4 regions of the Afipia sp. GW823-FHT06G09 genome follow, and region 1 is predicted to be linked to each of the others. Evidence: predicted binding sites of a transcription regulator. Region 1 holds the regulator's gene; each other region holds the start of a gene.
What was found. Region 1 encodes PhoB, which activates phosphate uptake and scavenging genes when phosphate is short. Its sites were predicted from a motif close to TGTCATNNANCTGTCAT; they were not measured.
Positions count from the first base shown of each region.

Region 1 (4,209 bases):
GATGACCAGACCGTCTGGCGCTAATGGCGCGACGGGTTGCGGTGTACCGCCATTCAAAAGGTCGATCAGAAGATCGGACGCAATTTCGCCCATCACTTCCGTAGGCATTTTCACCGACGTCAGTTGCGGATAGAGCATCGTCGCCACCGGTGCGTCGTGCAGGCCCACCACCGATATGTCGCGCGGGATTTGGAGACCGGCTTCATGCAACACCGCCATCGCACCAGCTGCGGTGACCAGCGTCGCACCAAGAACAGCCGTGGGCTTTAGCGCAAGAAGGCTGCGCATCGCATCCGCTCCACCCTCCGCAGTATACCCAGCGACGGCGACGAGTTTCGGATCGAACGGAATACCGTGCCGCTTCAATCCGTCGCGATAGCCGGCCAATCGTTCGCCAGCATTGAATCCGCCGGGACGGCCCGCAAGATGCGCAATCCGCCTGTGCCCCATCTGCGCCAGATGATCGACGGCAATCGCTGCAGCGGCGCGGCTGTCCAGCACGACGCAATAAGGACTCCCCGACAATTGCCGGTTCAGCAGGACGAAAGGCGTGTGAGTGGATTCAAGCTCTTCGCGCAACAAACTGTCGTCGTCGAGACTCGCGACGAGCAGCCCATCAGCACGATTGCCGTGCGACAGGCGATGATACACAGCGTCGGTCGCACCTGACTCCCTATGAGCGATCAGCAATGAATAGCCATGCCGTGCTGAAGATTTTTCGGCACCGCGAATAGCCGACGCAAACACCGGATTGTCGAGCTGGGGAACGATAAGACCGAGTGTTCGACTGCGCGAGGTCCGCAAACTCTGCGCGAGCGTATTCGGCGAATAATCCAGGCTACGAGCGCTTTCAAGAATCCGTTGGCGCGTCTCCGGGCGAATGCGCTGGCTTTCCTCGCCGCGCAACACGCGTGAAGCGGTGGATACGTCCACTCCCGCCATACGCGCAACATCGGCTAATCTCGGCCTCATCGATTTCAATATCCCAAGCAATGCCCAGCGCAACGAGCGTAGACTTGGAGGCTTGATAAAACAAGCAACCGTCAACCAATAGGCTCGACGCCATCCGGCCATCCACGTACAAAGCCTGTCGAAGAGCCCAGATAAGCGAGCCGGGATACATCCATGAGCGTTACCATCTATCACAATCCGGATTGCGGAACGTCACGCAACACGCTTGCAATGATCCGGCAAAGCGGAGCCGAGCCGGAGATTATCGAGTATCTGAAGCACCCGCCCACCCGCGCGAGGTTGCTCGAGCTTACTGCGGCGATGAGAATTTCGGTGCGCGCGCTGCTGCGCGAGAAGGGCACGCCCTATGCCGAACTTGGGCTCGGCGATCCAAAGTGGGCAGATGACGAACTTCTCGATCTGATGGTCGCACATCCCATCCTGATCAATAGGCCGATTGTCGTGACGCCCAAAAGCACCAAACTATGCCGGCCATCGGAGGCGGTGCTCGATATTCTGCCCAATCCCCACATCGGCAGATTCGTCAAGGAGGACGGAGAAGTCATCAACGCGATCTGACCGCCCGCAGGCGGCTGAACCGACACCTCACGTATGCGAGATGAAGGTCAGCTAGCCCGCGGCTCAGTTCTGTGAATCAGCCTTGGCGAAACGATCGTCGAGCGCATAACCCGCGCCACGAACTGTGCGGATCGGATCCGACTCACGCCCAAGATTCAGCAGTTTCCTGAGGCGGCCGATATGCACGTCCACCGTACGCTCGTCGATATAGATGTCACGGCCCCACACGCCGTCAAGCAACTGCTCACGGCTGAAGACGCGCCCTGGATGCTCCAGGAAGAACTCCAGAAGCCGATATTCGGTCGGACCAAGATCGATCGGACGGCCGGAACGGGCAACACGCCGGCGGTCCCGGTCAAGTTCGATATCGCCGAAGGCTAGAACCGTCGCGAGGCGCTCGGGACTCGCGCGCCGCAACAATCCTTTCACGCGCGCAAGCAGCTCCGGCACCGAGAACGGCTTGACGATATAGTCGTCTGCTCCGGTAGCGAGCCCCCTCACCCTTTCGCTTTCCTCGCCGCGCGCAGTCAGCATGATGATCGGGATCTGCTTGGTCTCCGGCCTTGCGCGGAGCCGACGGCAAAGTTCGATCCCCGAGAGACCCGGAAGCATCCAGTCGAGCACGATAAGATCCGGAACATGCTCCTTGAGCCGGGTATCCGCATCATCGCCGCGCGCGACTGTTTCGACGTCGTAGCCCTCGGCATCCAGGTTGTAGCGAAGCAGCGTGGTCAACGCTTCTTCGTCTTCGACCACAAGAATTCGGGCGCTCATTTCCAGTCCTTTAGTTCGTCGTACAAATTAACTGCCTGACGCGGCCGTTGCAAAGTTCGTCATGTCGCCCTTAGGACGTTGATCGAGCATTTGCTGGCCTTCGATCATGTAGAAAACCGTCTCGGCGATATTGGTTGCGTGATCGCCGATACGCTCAATATTCTTGGCGCAGAACATCAGGTGAATACAGAAACCGATATTACGCGGATCTTCCATCATATAGGTCAGAAGTTCGCGGAACAGAGAAGTGCAGATTGCATCGACCTCTTCGTCGCCCTTCCAGACGGTCATCGCGGCAGGCAGATCGTGCGCCGCATAGGCATCGAGCACCGACTTGACCTGTGACTGAACCAGGTCGGTCATGTGCTCCAGCCCACGGATCAGCTTCAGCGGATGGAAGTCGCTATCGAGCGCTGCGACGCGCTTGCCTATGTTCTTTGACAGATCCCCGATCCGTTCAAGATCGGTCGCAACACGCATCGAACTGACGATTTCGCGCAAGTCGACAGCCATCGGCTGACGGCGAGCGATGGTCAGCACGGCACGCTCTTCGATCAGATGCTGCAACTTGTCGATCTCGAGATCGGCGGCGACAACACGCTTGCCCAGCGCGACATCGCGCCGGATCAACGCGTCTACGGAATCGACGATCTGCCGTTCAGCCAGGCCGCCCATCTCGGCAACAAGCCGGTTGAGCTCCTGAAGATCGTCGTCGAACGCTTTGGCGGTATGATCTGAACCCATGGTATGTCTCTCCCGCGAATGCGCGTCAGCCGAAGCGGCCGGTGATGTAGTCTTGTGTTCGCCGATCGGTCGGCGAAGTGAATATCTTGTTGGTGTCGTCGAACTCGACCAGCTCACCAAGATACATGAACGCTGTCTTGTCAGACACACGCGCCGCCTGCTGCATATTATGCGTCACGATGGCGATCGTGTAGTCCTCCTTGAGTTCCTGGATCAGTTCTTCGACCTTGGCGGTCGAGATCGGATCGAGCGCCGAGCAAGGTTCGTCGAACAGGATGACCTCAGGACGGACGGCGACAGTGCGTGCGATGCACAGGCGCTGCTGCTGGCCGCCGGACAGGCTGAGCCCACTGGCGTTCAGCTTGTCCTTGACCTCATTCCAGAGCGCGCCGCCCTTCAGCGCGGCCTCGACGCGGCCGTCCATTTCGGACTTCGAAATCTTTTCATAGAGCCTGATGCCGAACGCGATGTTCTCATAAATCGTCATCGGGAACGGCGTCGGCTTCTGAAACACCATACCGATCCGGGCGCGCAGCAGGTTCAGATCGAGCTTCGGATCGAGAATGTTGGTCGAATCCAGCATCAACTGACCGACAGCACGCTGACCGGGATAGAGGTCGTACATGCGATTGAAGATGCGCAGCAACGTCGACTTGCCGCAGCCCGACGGACCGATAAACGCCGTGACGCGATTTTCGCCGAGAGCAAGGTTGATGTTCTTCAGTGCGTGGTGTTCGCCATAGTAGAAATTGAGATCGCGTGCAGTCACCTTGGGCCGCGCATCCAGCCGGCCGGCAACACCCGGCACGGGCCCGCGAGGAATATCTACGCTAACAGAAAGCTGCTCGTTCATTTCGATGTCCTCTCGGCGCCAAGAATGCGCGCGCCAATGTTAAGGGCAAGTACGGTCAAGGTGATAAGCAAAGCCCCGGTCCATGCGAGCTGTTTCCAGTAATCGTAGGGGCTTTGGACGAAGTTGTTGATGGTGACCGGCAGGTTCGCCATCGTTTTGGTCAGGTCGAGACTGAAGAACTGATTGCTCAGGGCTGTGAACAGCAACGGCGCAGTTTCACCGGCGACACGCGCGGTCGCCAGCAGAACGCCGGTGATGAGACCAGAACGTGCAGCACGATATGCGATGCGTTTGATGACAAGCGACCG
Region 1 covers NZ_JBXAHF010000005.1:335,614-339,822, forward strand. Annotated here, with positions in the region: gene AC1Q67_RS22480 (LacI family DNA-binding transcriptional regulator) at 1-1,146, opposite strand, end outside; gene arsC (arsenate reductase (glutaredoxin)) at 1,126-1,530, shown strand; gene phoB (phosphate regulon transcriptional regulator PhoB) at 1,594-2,304, opposite strand; gene phoU (phosphate signaling complex protein PhoU) at 2,332-3,048, opposite strand; gene pstB (phosphate ABC transporter ATP-binding protein PstB) at 3,074-3,901, opposite strand; gene pstA (phosphate ABC transporter permease PstA) at 3,898-4,209, opposite strand, start outside.

Region 2 (4,209 bases), on a different contig from region 1:
CGTATCGCCCTGTCCGAGGATGGCAGCTGTCACCTGCACGCCACCGGTGCCCCAGCCATACGGCATCGGCATCTCGCGGCTGGCGAACGGCACCTGATAGCCCGGAATGGCAATGGCCTTAAGGATGGCGCGGCGGATCATCCGTTTTGTTTGCTCGTCGAGATAAGCGAAGTTGTAAACGGGCGCGTTCATTCGGCGGCCTCCGCGAGCGAAACGTCACTCCCCTTCGCAGCCTCAAATTCCTTGCGCAGCTTCCGCAGCAAGCCGAGTTCGGACTGGAAATCCACATAGTGCGGGAGTTTCAAGTGCTCGACGAATCCCGTCGCCTGTACGTTGTCGGAATGCGACATCACGAACTCCTCATCCTGCGCCGGCGAGCGCGATTCTTCGCCCAACTCGCGCGCACGCAACGAACGGTCCACCAGCGCCATCGACATGGTCTTGCGTTCGCTCTGCCCAAAGGCAAGGCCGTAGCCGCGGGTGAAGCACGGTGCTTGCGTGTCCGAGCCCTTAAACTGATTGACCATCTGGCATTCGGTCAGCGTAATCGACCCGAGCGGCACCGCGAAGCCGGCATCTTCCGCGACGAACTCGACCTCAACCTCACCGAAGCGAATCTCGCCTGCGAATGGATGCGTCCGACCAAAACCGCGCTGGGTCGAATAGCCCAAGGCCAGCAGAAAGCCTTCGTCGCCTCTCGCCAGGTTTTGCAGGCGCAGGTCGCGATCCGCCGGAAAGCTCAGCGGGTCACGGGTCAGGTCTCCGACAGGTTGGTCGGTATCTGCCTCGGGTGAAGGCTCGATCAGACCGTCTGCGCCGAGAATATCGGTCACGCGCGGCATTGGCGCCTCGTCCACGTCACCCAGTGCTGGTTCCGGGATGGTCACGCCTTCGGTGAGTGATGGATCGAGCAGCCGATGGGTATAATCGAATGTCGGCCCAAGGATCTGCCCGCCGGGCACATCCTTGAATGTCGAAGAAATACGGCGTCGCACCTGCATGTTTGCGGTATCGAGCGGTTCGGTCGCACCAAAGCGCGGCAACGTCGCGCGGAATGCACGGAGCAGAAAGATCGCTTCGATCATATCGCCTCGCGCCTGCTTGATCGCCAGCGCGGCAAGTTCGCGGTCATAAAGTGAACCTTCGGTCATGACACGATCGACCGCCAGCGTGAGCTGTCCGGAAATCTGTCCTAAAGAAATATCAGGAATGGCGGGATCGCCACGCCGCTCATGCGCAAGCAGCCGATGAGCATTCTCAATCGCGCGTTCGCCGCCTTTAACAGCAACGTACATGGATCAGACCTCCTTCACAGCAACGATCGTGCTACGCGGCATCGCCACCAGTTCCGATCCGCAAACCAGCAGCAGATCGACACCCCGCGGAAACAGTGCGCGGTTGGCTCGCATCCGTCCGGGAAAGCCCGAAGGCAGCGCGCCCGCGCGCAATGTGGCCGAGCCACGAATACCGGGACCATTCAGCACCAGTTCCGGTCCTTCGGTGAGCGAATCGACCTGAACCACCAGCGTGGTCGAGCGATCCGGGTATTCCGGCGTTCCGAGCGCAAAGGTTTCAAAGTCCGGCAATGTTACGCCACCGTGAATCAATGCATAGCTCGCGTAAGATGCATCACGTGTCAGTGGCGCACCGGTGTGAAACCGCAGCCACGCATCAATTTCGGGCTCGGCAGAGAAGCGATCGTCCATCCAGATCGGCGTGTCATGATCGAACAAAGCCAGCGCAATAGCAGCCGTACCTGACATCATTGGAGATGGCGTATGGACAGGTTCGGCGATCGTGTGAACTGAACCGGGACGCGCCAGCGCATCCATCACACAGCGAAACACCGACTGCGACGACTGCACCGGATCGGCAAAGCCACCACCCGATCCGAGGCTGGCATGAAGTGTCATCGTCATCCCTCGCCTCTGACCAGAGTGTAGAAATCGACCCGCGTCGCCGCTGTCTCCGCCGCCTGACGGGATCGGGCGTCTTCGAGTTCGCGACGCAACGGCGCGATGATATTCTGTTCGACGTCGGCCTTGAATCCGGGGTTCTGGATCAGCGCATCGCACAGAGCGACCAGCCTCGCCTTTTCGCCATCCCGTCCCAGCACATAACCAAAGCCAAGTTCGCCCGAGGCCAGCCGCACCGCGGCGCGGCAAACGCTCGCCTCGCCGAGATTAAACGGGGCACCGTCGCCGCCGATCCGCCCCCGGATCATGACAAGACCGCTCTCGGGTTGCCGGGCAGCCTCGTGCGGCGGGAGATCGAATGCTTCGAGACAGGACAAAATCCGCTCTGTCGGCGTATGCGCCAGCACTGACATCGCGGCGCGACGACTGGTTTCCGATGTGACTGGCGGTTCTGTCATGTCCGGCTTGCCGATTCCAAGTTGTCTATGTTAGTAGACAACTTCGTAACGCAGCGCCATGACAAACTGGTGACATCGACATGATTTTCACAGCGTCCGGAACTGGCCGTCGAAAGACGCGGATACGTTCATGAGTTTGTCCGGAGAGCCAACGACAGGTGTCGCACTCTGGCGCCGCGTAGCGGATTCCATCGAGCAGGCCATTGCGGACGGAACCTATGCCCGCGATACGCGCCTTCCCGGTGAACTGGAGATTGCGGAAATCCATCGCGTCAACCGTCATACGGTGCGGCGTGCGCTGGCGGCGCTAGCCGAACGCGGCCTGGTCCGCGCAGAGCGCGGCAGCGGCACGTATGTGGAAGCCCCGCGCATCGCCTATCCGCTGCGCTCGCGAACGCGGTTCTCGGAAATCGTCGGCGCTGACGGGCACGAAGCCGACGGAAAGCTACTGCATTCATCGATCGAAGCTGCATCGCGGGATTTGGCGAAGCGCCTCGGCCTCAAGACCGGCGCTCCGCTGCTGCGCATCGATGCTCTGCGCACTGCGGACCGGATTCCGATTTGTGTTGGGACGAAGTGGATGAGCGCGGACCGCTTCCCCGGCGGCGCGAAAATCTACGAGAAACTGCGATCAACCACCAAGCTGGTGGCTCACTTCGGTGTGCGGGACTACCGGCGCGACTGGACCAAGATCACTGCCGCGATCGCAGAGGCCGGCGATGCCGCGCGGCTCGACCTCGCGCTGGGTCGTCCCGTACTGGTGGTAGACAGCCTCGATGTAGAACCGGACGGAAGGCCGCTGCTTACCTCACGCTCACGCTTTGCCGCCGAGCGGGTTCAGTTCGTCATCGAAAATCAATAGCTGAAGAATCAGGCCCGTACTTCGCCTGCCCGGCCAATAATGGCAAAGCGCAGCCGGCTTGAGATCAAGTCAATCACCGCGACCGCCACCAGGATCATCAGGATCAGGGTCGAAACCTTCTGCCATTCCAGTACGCGGATCTGCTCAGCCAGTTGCAGTCCGATGCCACCTGCACCGACGATGCCGATGATGGTGGCCGAGCGCGTGTTGGATTCGATGAAGTAGAGGATTTGTCCCGCAAGCACCGGAAGAACCTGCGGCATCAGGCCGAAGCGAATCTCCTGAAGCTTGTTTCCGCCTGCTGCGCGGATGCCTTCGACCTGCTTGCGGTCCGCCCCTTCAATAGCCTCGGAGAAAAGCTTTCCAAACGCGCCGAAATCCGAGGTCGCGATTGCCAGCACACCGGCAAACGGTCCGAGCCCCACAACATTGATCCATACCAGCGCCCAGATCAGTGTATCTACGCCCCGGATCGAATCCAGGAAACGCCTTACGGGAAAGCGAAGGAAAACCGACGGAATGATGTTTCGCGCCGCAAGCAGGCTCACTGGAAGCGCCAGCACCGCAGCCAGCAGTGTACCCAGAAAAGCGATGGAGAGCGTTTCCCCCATTGCCACCAAATAGGTCGGGAACGATGTGCCGGGATCGGGTGGAATCATCAGGGTGATGAACCAGCCGAGTTGCCTGAAACCGGTCACGAGACGGTCAACCGAAAACTCGAGATACCAGCAGCCGAAGAAAAACAGCGCAATCGCGGCCAGCGCGACAGCGAGGGTCTTCAGGCGGACAGTGTGCGATCCCCGGAAAAGGTCCGGATACTGAATCGCAAGCTCCTTCGGATCTCGGGTTTCGGGTGTCATGCGCGCTGATCCGATCCGAAAAGCCGCCCGCGCAACCAGCCGGTGCAGATATCGATAATAAACACCGTGATGATGATCATGATCAAAATCGCGCTGACGTCGGAGTAGAAGAA
Region 2 covers NZ_JBXAHF010000004.1:369,312-373,520, reverse strand. Annotated here, with positions in the region: gene AC1Q67_RS18590 (alpha-D-ribose 1-methylphosphonate 5-phosphate C-P-lyase PhnJ) at 1-192, opposite strand, end outside; gene AC1Q67_RS18585 (carbon-phosphorus lyase complex subunit) at 189-1,295, opposite strand; gene phnH (phosphonate C-P lyase system protein PhnH) at 1,299-1,913, opposite strand; gene phnG (phosphonate C-P lyase system protein PhnG) at 1,916-2,374, opposite strand; gene phnF (phosphonate metabolism transcriptional regulator PhnF) at 2,505-3,236, shown strand; gene phnE (phosphonate ABC transporter, permease protein PhnE) at 3,245-4,096, opposite strand; gene phnE (phosphonate ABC transporter, permease protein PhnE) at 4,093-4,209, opposite strand, start outside.
Region 2: phnF (phosphonate metabolism transcriptional regulator PhnF) is a predicted target of PhoB. The motif match lies at 2,433-2,449, and genes of this name have one in related genera.

Region 3 (4,209 bases), on a different contig from region 1:
TTCACCGAGACGTTCTACTGGGACCTGAACGACAGCACGCGACAGTTCTCCAAGCGCTATTCTGAGCGCATGAAGAACAAGGCCATGCCGACCATGGTGCAGGCGGGTGTCTATGCCGGTCTCATGCACTACTTCAAGGCGCTCGAGGCACTCGGCGGCAACCCGCACGACGGCAAGGCCGTCGTGGAGAAGATGAAGTCCATGCCGACCGACGACGCGCTGTTCGGCAAGGGCCTGATCGAGCCTAACGGCCGCGCACTTCATCCGGCCTATCTGTTCGAGGTAAAGAAGCCGTCGGAGTCGAAGGGTCCGTGGGACTACTACAAGCTCGTCGGCACGACGCCCATGGACAAGGCCTTCCGTCCGCTGTCGGAAAGCGTCTGCCCGCTGGTGAAGAAGTAATCGCAAATTCGCCCGGCGGCTTTGCGCCGCCGGGCATTTCTCAATATCGCTCCAACTGCGCGCGAAAGAATCGATACGATGCAAGCTCTCTACGCCCAGCTTCTGGTTGGACTGATCAACGGCTCGTTTTACGCGCTGCTGAGTCTCGGGCTGGCCGTTATTTTCGGAATGCTCAACATCATCAATTTCGCGCACGGCGCGCTCTACATGATGGGTGCGTTCGTTGCTTACTTCCTGCTGAACCTTTTCGGCGTCAACTACTGGTGGGCGCTGATCCTCGCGCCGGTGATCGTCGGCGGCTTCGGCATCCTGCTTGAGCGCACCATGCTGCAATGGCTGACCGGGCTCGATCATCTCTACGGCCTGCTGCTGACCTTCGGCATGGCGCTGATCATCCAGGGTGTGTTCCAGAACTATTTCGGCTCGTCCGGACTGCCTTACGCCATTCCCGATCTGCTCAAAGGCGGCGTCAATCTCGGCTTCATGTACCTGCCGATCTATCGCGGCTGGGTCGTTGTATTCTCGCTCGTGGTCTGTCTTGCGACTTGGTACCTGATCGAGCGCACCCGGCTCGGCGCCTATCTGCGCGCCGCCACAGAGAACCCGACGCTGGTGCGCGCGTTCGGCATCAACGTGCCGCGCATGATCACGCTGACCTACGGTCTTGGCGTGGGGCTGGCCGCACTCGCCGGCGTGCTCTCGGCGCCGATCAATCAGGTGCGTCCGCTGATGGGCGCGGATCTCATCATCGTGGTGTTCGCCGTGGTTGTGATCGGCGGCATGGGATCGATCATGGGCTCGATCATCACTGGCTTCGCGCTTGGCGTGATCGAAGGCCTGACCAAGTATTTCTATCCCGAGGCGTCCAACACCGTGGTCTTCGTACTGATGGTGCTGGTGCTCCTCGTAAAGCCGACTGGACTGACGGGGCGGGCGAACTGACATGACCACGATTACTGACAACGCCGCTCCCGTGAAGGGCCGCACCAGCGACGAAATGATCGCGTTCGTCATCATGACGGTCCTGCTGGCCGTCGTGCCGCTGACCGGGCTCTATCCTTACTTCGTGATGCAGGCGCTGTGCTTTGCGCTGTTCGCCTGCGCGTTCAACCTGCTGATCGGCTACGGCGGCCTGCTGTCGTTCGGCCATGCGATGTTCCTCGGCACCGCGGGCTATGTGACCGCCCACGCCCTGAAGGTCTGGGGCGTCTCGCCCGAGATCGGGATCATTCTGGGTGTTGCGGCATCCGCCGCGCTCAGCGTCGTGACCGGCCTGATCGCCATTCGCCGCCAGGGCATCTACTTTGCGATGATCACGCTGGCGCTGTCGCAGCTGCTGTTCTTCATCTACCTGCAAACCCCGTTCACCCACGGCGAAGACGGCATCCAGGGCATTCCGCAAGGCATGATGTTCGGCGTGTTCGACCTGTCGAAGCCAACCACGCTTTATTACGTGGTGTTGGCGATTTTCCTGCTCGGCTTCCTCGTGATCTACCGGGCCATCAACTCGCCGTTCGGCGAGGTGCTCAAGTCGATCCGCGAGAACGAACAGCGCGCGATCTCGCTCGGCTACAAGACCGACCAGTACAAGCTGCTGGCGTTCATCCTGTCCGGCACGCTGGCGGGTCTGGCAGGGGCGGTGAAGGTGTTCGTGGCGCAGAACGCCTCGCTGACCGACGTGCACTGGACCATGTCCGGCGAAGTCGTGCTGATGACGCTGGTCGGCGGCCTCGGAACGGTGTTCGGCCCGGTGGTCGGCGCCTTCGTGATCATCGCCATGCAGCAGTATCTGGCCGGCTTCGGCCAGTGGGTGACGGTGATTCAGGGCGCGATCTTCGTGATCTGCGTGCTCACCTTCCGTCGCGGCGTGATCGGTGAAATCGCCCACTATTTCAAGCGATCGCTGTAAGCGCCCGATTTCACGAGCGTTTTGCCTCGATAAATCAGTGGATGACCGGCGTTTGGGCGCCGGGCTTTCGCCTGTTGGTCTGCGAAACGGTTTATGACAGATATGTGACGCGTTCTGTCGTGCCGGAGAAAGATCAATGCTTGGTTGGTTTCGTAGGTTGCTGCCGCGGGAGGAGCGGTTCTTTGACCTGTTCGCCCGGCATTCTCAGGCAGTGGTGCAGGGGGCGGAAGCGCTGGAAGGAATGATGCGCGGCGGGGAGGAGACCCCGGTTTACTGCCAGCGCGTCAACCAGTTCGAAAACGACGCCGACCAGATCACGCGCGAAGTGCTGACCGCCGTCCGCCGGACCTTCATTACGCCGTTCGACCGCGGCGACATCAAGAATCTGATCACGGCGATGGACGACGCCATCGACCAGATGCAGCAGACCGCCAAGGCGGTGATGCTTTTCGAAGTGCGGATCTTCGAGCCGCCGATGCGCGAGATCGGCGCCATCCTCGTGCAGTGCGCGAATCTCGTCGGCAAGGCCGTGCCGCTGATGCAGGCGATGGGCGCGAACGTCACCACGCTGACCGCTTTGACCGAGGAAATCACGCGGCTTGAAGGCCGCGTCGACGATCTCAACGACATCGGCTTGAAGGAGCTTTTCCTCAAGCACCGCGACGGCAACACGATGGACTTCGTGGTCGGGGCGGAAATCTACAAGCATCTGGAAAAGGTCGCCGACCGCTTCGACGACGTGGCCAACGAGATCAACAGCATCGTGATCGAGCAGGTTTAAGGTCAGGACCGCACAGTGGACGCCTCGCTCGCTTTCCCCATCCTGGTCGGATTGATCGCCGTCGCACTGCTGTTTGATTTCCTCAACGGTCTGCATGACGCCGCCAACTCCATCGCCACGATTGTTTCGACCCGCGTGCTGCGGCCGCAATACGCGGTGGCATGGGCGGCATTCTTCAACTTCATCGCCTTCGCCGTGTTCGGCCTGCATGTGGCGCAGACCATCGGCACCGGGATCATCCATCCCGAGGTGATCGACGCGCATGTGATCTTTGCCGCGCTGATCGGCGCCATCGTGTGGAATCTGGTGACGTGGGGCCTCGGCATGCCGTCCAGCAGTTCGCATGCGCTGATCGGCGGACTGCTCGGTGCCGGCATGGCCAAGGCCGGGACTTCGGTCATGGTCTGGAGCGGTTTGTCAAAAACGCTGCTTGCGATTGTGCTCTCGCCGCTGGTCGGATTTTTGCTCGCCCTGTTGCTGACGGCGATTGTGTCATGGGCGGCGGTGCGTTCGACGCCGTTCGCGGTCGATCGCGCGTTCCGTATCTTGCAGTTCGCGTCGGCCTCGCTGTATTCGCTCGGCCATGGCGGCAACGATGCGCAGAAGACCATGGGCATCATTGCGGTGCTGCTGTACTCACAGGGCTATCTCGGAGGCGAGTTCAGCGTACCGTTCTGGGTGGTGATTGCGTGTCAGGCGGCGATGGCGCTCGGCACGCTGATGGGCGGCTGGCGCATTGTGCGGACCATGGGCCTGCGCATCACCAAGCTGACGCCGATGCAGGGATTCTGCGCCGAGACGGGCGGGGCGGCGACCTTGTTCGCCGCGACGTTCCTGGGCGTCCCGGTCTCAACCACCCACACCATCACCGGCGCAATTGTCGGCGTCGGCGCAGCGCGCCGCGTGTCGGCGGTGCGCTGGAATGTGGCGAGTTCGATCGTCTGGGCCTGGATCTTCACGATCCCCGCCGCTGCGCTGGTCGCAGCAGCCACCTATTATGCCGTGACACTGGCGGGCTGGCGCTGATCTTTCTTACGCCACGACCTTGAGGCCGACGATTCCCGCCACGATCAGCCCGATGCAGACGATGCGGAGGATGGTTGCGGGATCGCCCAGC
Region 3 covers NZ_JBXAHF010000004.1:457,005-461,213, forward strand. Annotated here, with positions in the region: gene AC1Q67_RS18995 (ABC transporter substrate-binding protein) at 1-402, shown strand, start outside; gene AC1Q67_RS19000 (branched-chain amino acid ABC transporter permease) at 481-1,344, shown strand; gene AC1Q67_RS19005 (branched-chain amino acid ABC transporter permease) at 1,346-2,311, shown strand; gene AC1Q67_RS19010 (DUF47 domain-containing protein) at 2,448-3,092, shown strand; gene AC1Q67_RS19015 (inorganic phosphate transporter) at 3,108-4,118, shown strand; gene sugE (quaternary ammonium compound efflux SMR transporter SugE) at 4,125-4,209, opposite strand, start outside.
Region 3: AC1Q67_RS19010 (DUF47 domain-containing protein) is a predicted target of PhoB. The motif match lies at 2,405-2,421, and genes of this name have one in related genera.

Region 4 (4,209 bases), on a different contig from region 1:
ACATGAAATACGATCGTGTGCGGCGACGTGTTCCGGGCAGCAAGAAAAGCCAGCGGAAATGACAGAAGCACCGCTATTGCCGTTCCGGCAATACTCATTGCCAAGGTGTCCACCAGCGGCTTGAGCCACGCGCGCGCATTGGTGAAATCCGGCGGCATCGCCTCGCGGGCCAGCGTTAAGATGGCCGGAACCCCGTTTGCCAGGGTCCCGAAATCCAGAAGACCAACATACCAGAATGCAACCAGCACAATAGCGAGTACCGCAGCAACCTGGGCAGACTGCCGGATCCACGCCCGACTGTACTGATCGAGATAATGGTTTGTTGTGTTGATTGTGGTTGCGCCGAGCGTCGTCATCACGTCCTCACATCGCTCCGAAGTCGATTCCAAGCAACTTTCCCATATCGCGGATCACGTCGTAATCATTGTCCGTGATCGGGGCGAAACCGTCCGCCTTGAAGTTCTTCAGAACTGCGGGGTCCTTCAGGTTCACGAAAGTGGTGCGGATCTTGTCCTTCAGCTCCGGCTTCAGGTCGGAGCGCATCGTCCACGGGTATTGGGGATATTCCTTGCTGTAGGCGATGACCTTGACCTTGCCTGCGTCGACGAGCTTTCTCTCAAGAAGAGTTTTCCAGATCACCTCGGAAAGGCCCCCGACTTCCGCATTGCCGTTGGCGACATTCACCGCAACCGCATCGTGGCTGCCGACGAAGTGCTGCTGGTAATCGCGATCATTCACGACACCGGCTTCCGCCATCAACGTCTTCGGAATCAGATGGCTGGAGGTGGAAGCGCGATCGCCGAAAGCGACCTTCTTGCCCTTGATGTCGCTGAGCGAATTCACATTGGCATTCGCGTTGGCAATGACGACAGAGCGGTAAGTCGGCTTGCCGTCGCTGACCATTGCCGCAAACGGCTCGATATCGGCTTTGCCCTTGGCAAGCACGTACGAGAGCGGACCGAAATAGGCTATGTCGATCCGGCCGAAACGCATTGCCTCGATCATCGACGAGTAGTCTGTTGTCACAACCAGATCGACCTTCTTGCCCAGTTCCTTCTCGAGGTAGTCCTTGAGCGGTTGATTGCGCTTGATCAACTCGGACGCATTCTCATCCGGTAACAGTGCGACCTTTAAAGTCTCTGGATTCGGATTGGCGGCGTGGGCTGGCGCTGCCAGCCCCATGGCAAGGGCGGCAGCAATGGCAAATTTCAGCAGGCGGTTCATAGGGACATCTCCATCTCAGGCGTAAACGGTGGCTGGGCGTAGGCGGGGTTACTCGTCCGGCTGGGTGCGATTGGCTCACGGCGGTGCCCGGCGTATATCGCGGCGAAATTGTCGTCATTGAGCTCATCAGGAGCGCCGTCAAACACAACATGTGCACCGGCAAGGCCAATGATCCGGTCTGCAAAGCGCTGCGCGTATTCCAGCTGGTGCAGCGACACGATGGCGGTGATGCCGTCTTCTTTGCACACCTGGCGAAGCAGTTCGAGGATCTTCTCCGAGGTGGCGGGATCGAGGCTGGCGACAGGCTCGTCGGCCAGAATGATGTTGGGCTGCTGCGCCAGCGCGCGGGCAATCCCGACACGCTGCTTCTGGCCGCCAGAGAGCTGATCGACACGCGTCATGGATTTGTCGGCCAGACCGACGCGCTCGAGGCAGTGGAGAGCCAGTTCCAGGTCCGCGCGGGGCAGCGGGAAGAAACTGCGCAAGGTATTGTGATAGCCGAGTCGGCCGGTGAGGACGTTGGCGAGGGCCGTATGTCGCTCGATCAGCTGATGGTGCTGGAAAATGAGTGCCGTTCGGCGCCGGTGCTGGCGGAGTGCGCCGGTCGGGCCAAGGACACCGAAATCCGATGAGACAATCTCGCCGGAGGTAGGTTTAACAAGGAGGTTCAGGGAGCGCAAAAGTGTCGATTTCCCCGCACCCGACAGGCCGAGTAAAACGGAGAACTCGCGCTGGAAGAAATCGAGGGTGGTCGATCTGAGCGCCACCACTCCGCCTGAATAGGTCACACCGACATTTCTGAGCCGCAACACGTATTTGCGGTCGGTCTCGGCATCGCTGGGCTTCATGGATCACCATCTGTAATGTGAATGACGCAGAGATTGCGTTTCGCAATACAGTAGGGCTCGTGGATGACACTTCGATGTCAAGGTCGCGAAGGTTTTGTGACTCTATCCGTCAGTGAAGTGACCCTTCGCCGCGTGCAAGGCGGACGATGCTGCATTGCGGCAAGGTTGTTACATCCGCAAATGTCTCATTTCCGCGTTCAAACCTAGGTGCTTGTGTTGTGAATGGCGTCTCGTTCCGATGGGCGAGACGAACGGCAAAGTTCCACCCTTCTACGACCTTCGACTGTGGCGCGGAAGCCCGTCGCTGTTCGTGATCTGAACTTTCTACCGTATATCTGTGCCCCTTTAATGTTCAGGGGCCGAAATGTCCGACGCCGCCAGCCGCTCCATTGACGAGAACGGTCTTGCCTTCCAACGGTACCGGCACATGCGGATACGGTTGTAGCGGGTTGGGCGCGTCGTGCCCCAGATCGACCAGAAACTGCCACGCGGTGAGCAGCGACATTGGCGCCCCCGCAGCGTGCGCATGGTCGATCCCGGCCGGCTTGATCGCGACTTCGGAAGCCGGCACGCTGACATACTGGGCGTAAGCCCTGCTGTCGCCAGCGAGGCCCGAGGGAAATCGGACCATCGAATAGACCTCGTCACCCACGGAGAAACCTTCGACATCGCCGGCCACGGCCTCGACGACGCCGGAGATGTCGGTCCCGAGGATGAGCGGGAACGACACCCGCGGCTGCCATTCGGGCGGAAGCATCTTGTAGCCCTCACGCAGATACCAGTCGGGTGGATTGAGGCCGACGGCGTGAACCCGGACCAGCACTTCGCCTGGCTTCAACTCAGGCTTCGGGGCATCCTCATAGACCAGCACCTCGGGACTGCCGAACGCGTGCTGCCGGATCGCCTTCATTGTATCGGTCATCATAATCTCCTTTCGCCGTTCGGTGCTCAGACAGCGATATAATTCCAGTCCCGGCATTGATAATCTGCTCCAATGGCGCTTCAATAGTGCCATGAAGGAACAAATGCTTTTGGAGCGGTTGACCGGCCTGATCGCGTTTGCGCGTGCTGGCTCGATGGGTAGCTTCACCGCCGCTGCGCGCTCCCTGTCGATCTCGCCCTCGGCCGTCAGCAAGAGCATCCAACGTCTTGAGCGGCATCTGGGGGTTGCGCTCTTCACCCGCACGACCCGGTCGCTGGCGCTCACGGCGGAGGGTCGCGATCTGCATGAGCGAGCGCTGCGGCTGCTGGGCGAGGCGGAAGCGATCGAGCAGGCGGCGATGAGCGCGCGCTCGGAGCCGTCTGGCACCTTGCGGGTGGCGGCGTCGCTGCCGATCGGACTGCATGTGATCGCGCCCGCTCTGCCTGCGTTCCGAAAGCGTCATCCCAAAGTGACGGTCGATCTCAGACTGACTGACCGGATTGTGGACATCATCGAGGAAGGCATCGACGTCGCAATACGCATCGGCGATCTTGCGGATTCGCGCCTGTTGTCGCGGAGCCTTGCCCCGTATCGACTCTGCTGCTTTGCGTCACCCGCTTACCTTGCGGCGCGCGGCGCGCCACAGCACCCCGACGATCTGGCGGGGCACGACCTCGTCAACCTCCGCTATCAGAACACGGGTCAGAGCTTTTGGTGGCCCTTCCAGATTGGCGGCGAGGAGATCGAATTGGCGCCCACCGCCGGCATCGTCATCGACGTGAGCGATGCGGTCGCCGTCACGCTCGCGGCCGGCGGCGGCATCGGCATCAGCGCGACCTTCATCGCAGCGCCTTATGTCGAGCGCGGCGCGCTTGTCCCTGTGCTTGCCGCCTTTGCGGTCGAGCGACACAACATCACGGCCGTGTGGCCCGAAAGCCGCCGCGCAAATCCTGCCGTGCGTGCTTTCCTGGACCTGTTGCAGGACGTTTTCCAAGAGCGGCTGACGGCCACGGCGAGCCTGTCGGAAGAAGGGCGCCACGCTGCCGGCCCACAGGCGACAGCGAACGGTTCTTAGGGACGAACATCGCGATAGACGCTAACCCCTACTGCGGCCCACATGGGTATACTGCTGGACGGGTAGCCCAGCACTACCGGCTTGGTTATCCACGACTGCGAGGAGCAGGCCGAGCGCCTCGATGGATCCCGGCGCTCGCT
Region 4 covers NZ_JBXAHF010000006.1:220,778-224,986, reverse strand. Annotated here, with positions in the region: gene phnE (phosphonate ABC transporter, permease protein PhnE) at 1-356, opposite strand, end outside; gene phnD (phosphate/phosphite/phosphonate ABC transporter substrate-binding protein) at 364-1,224, opposite strand; gene phnC (phosphonate ABC transporter ATP-binding protein) at 1,221-2,072, opposite strand; partial or broken gene AC1Q67_RS24060 (NADP-dependent oxidoreductase) at 2,434-2,997, opposite strand; gene AC1Q67_RS24055 (LysR family transcriptional regulator) at 3,086-4,069, shown strand.
Region 4: phnC (phosphonate ABC transporter ATP-binding protein) is a predicted target of PhoB. The motif match lies at 2,136-2,152, and genes of this name have one in related genera.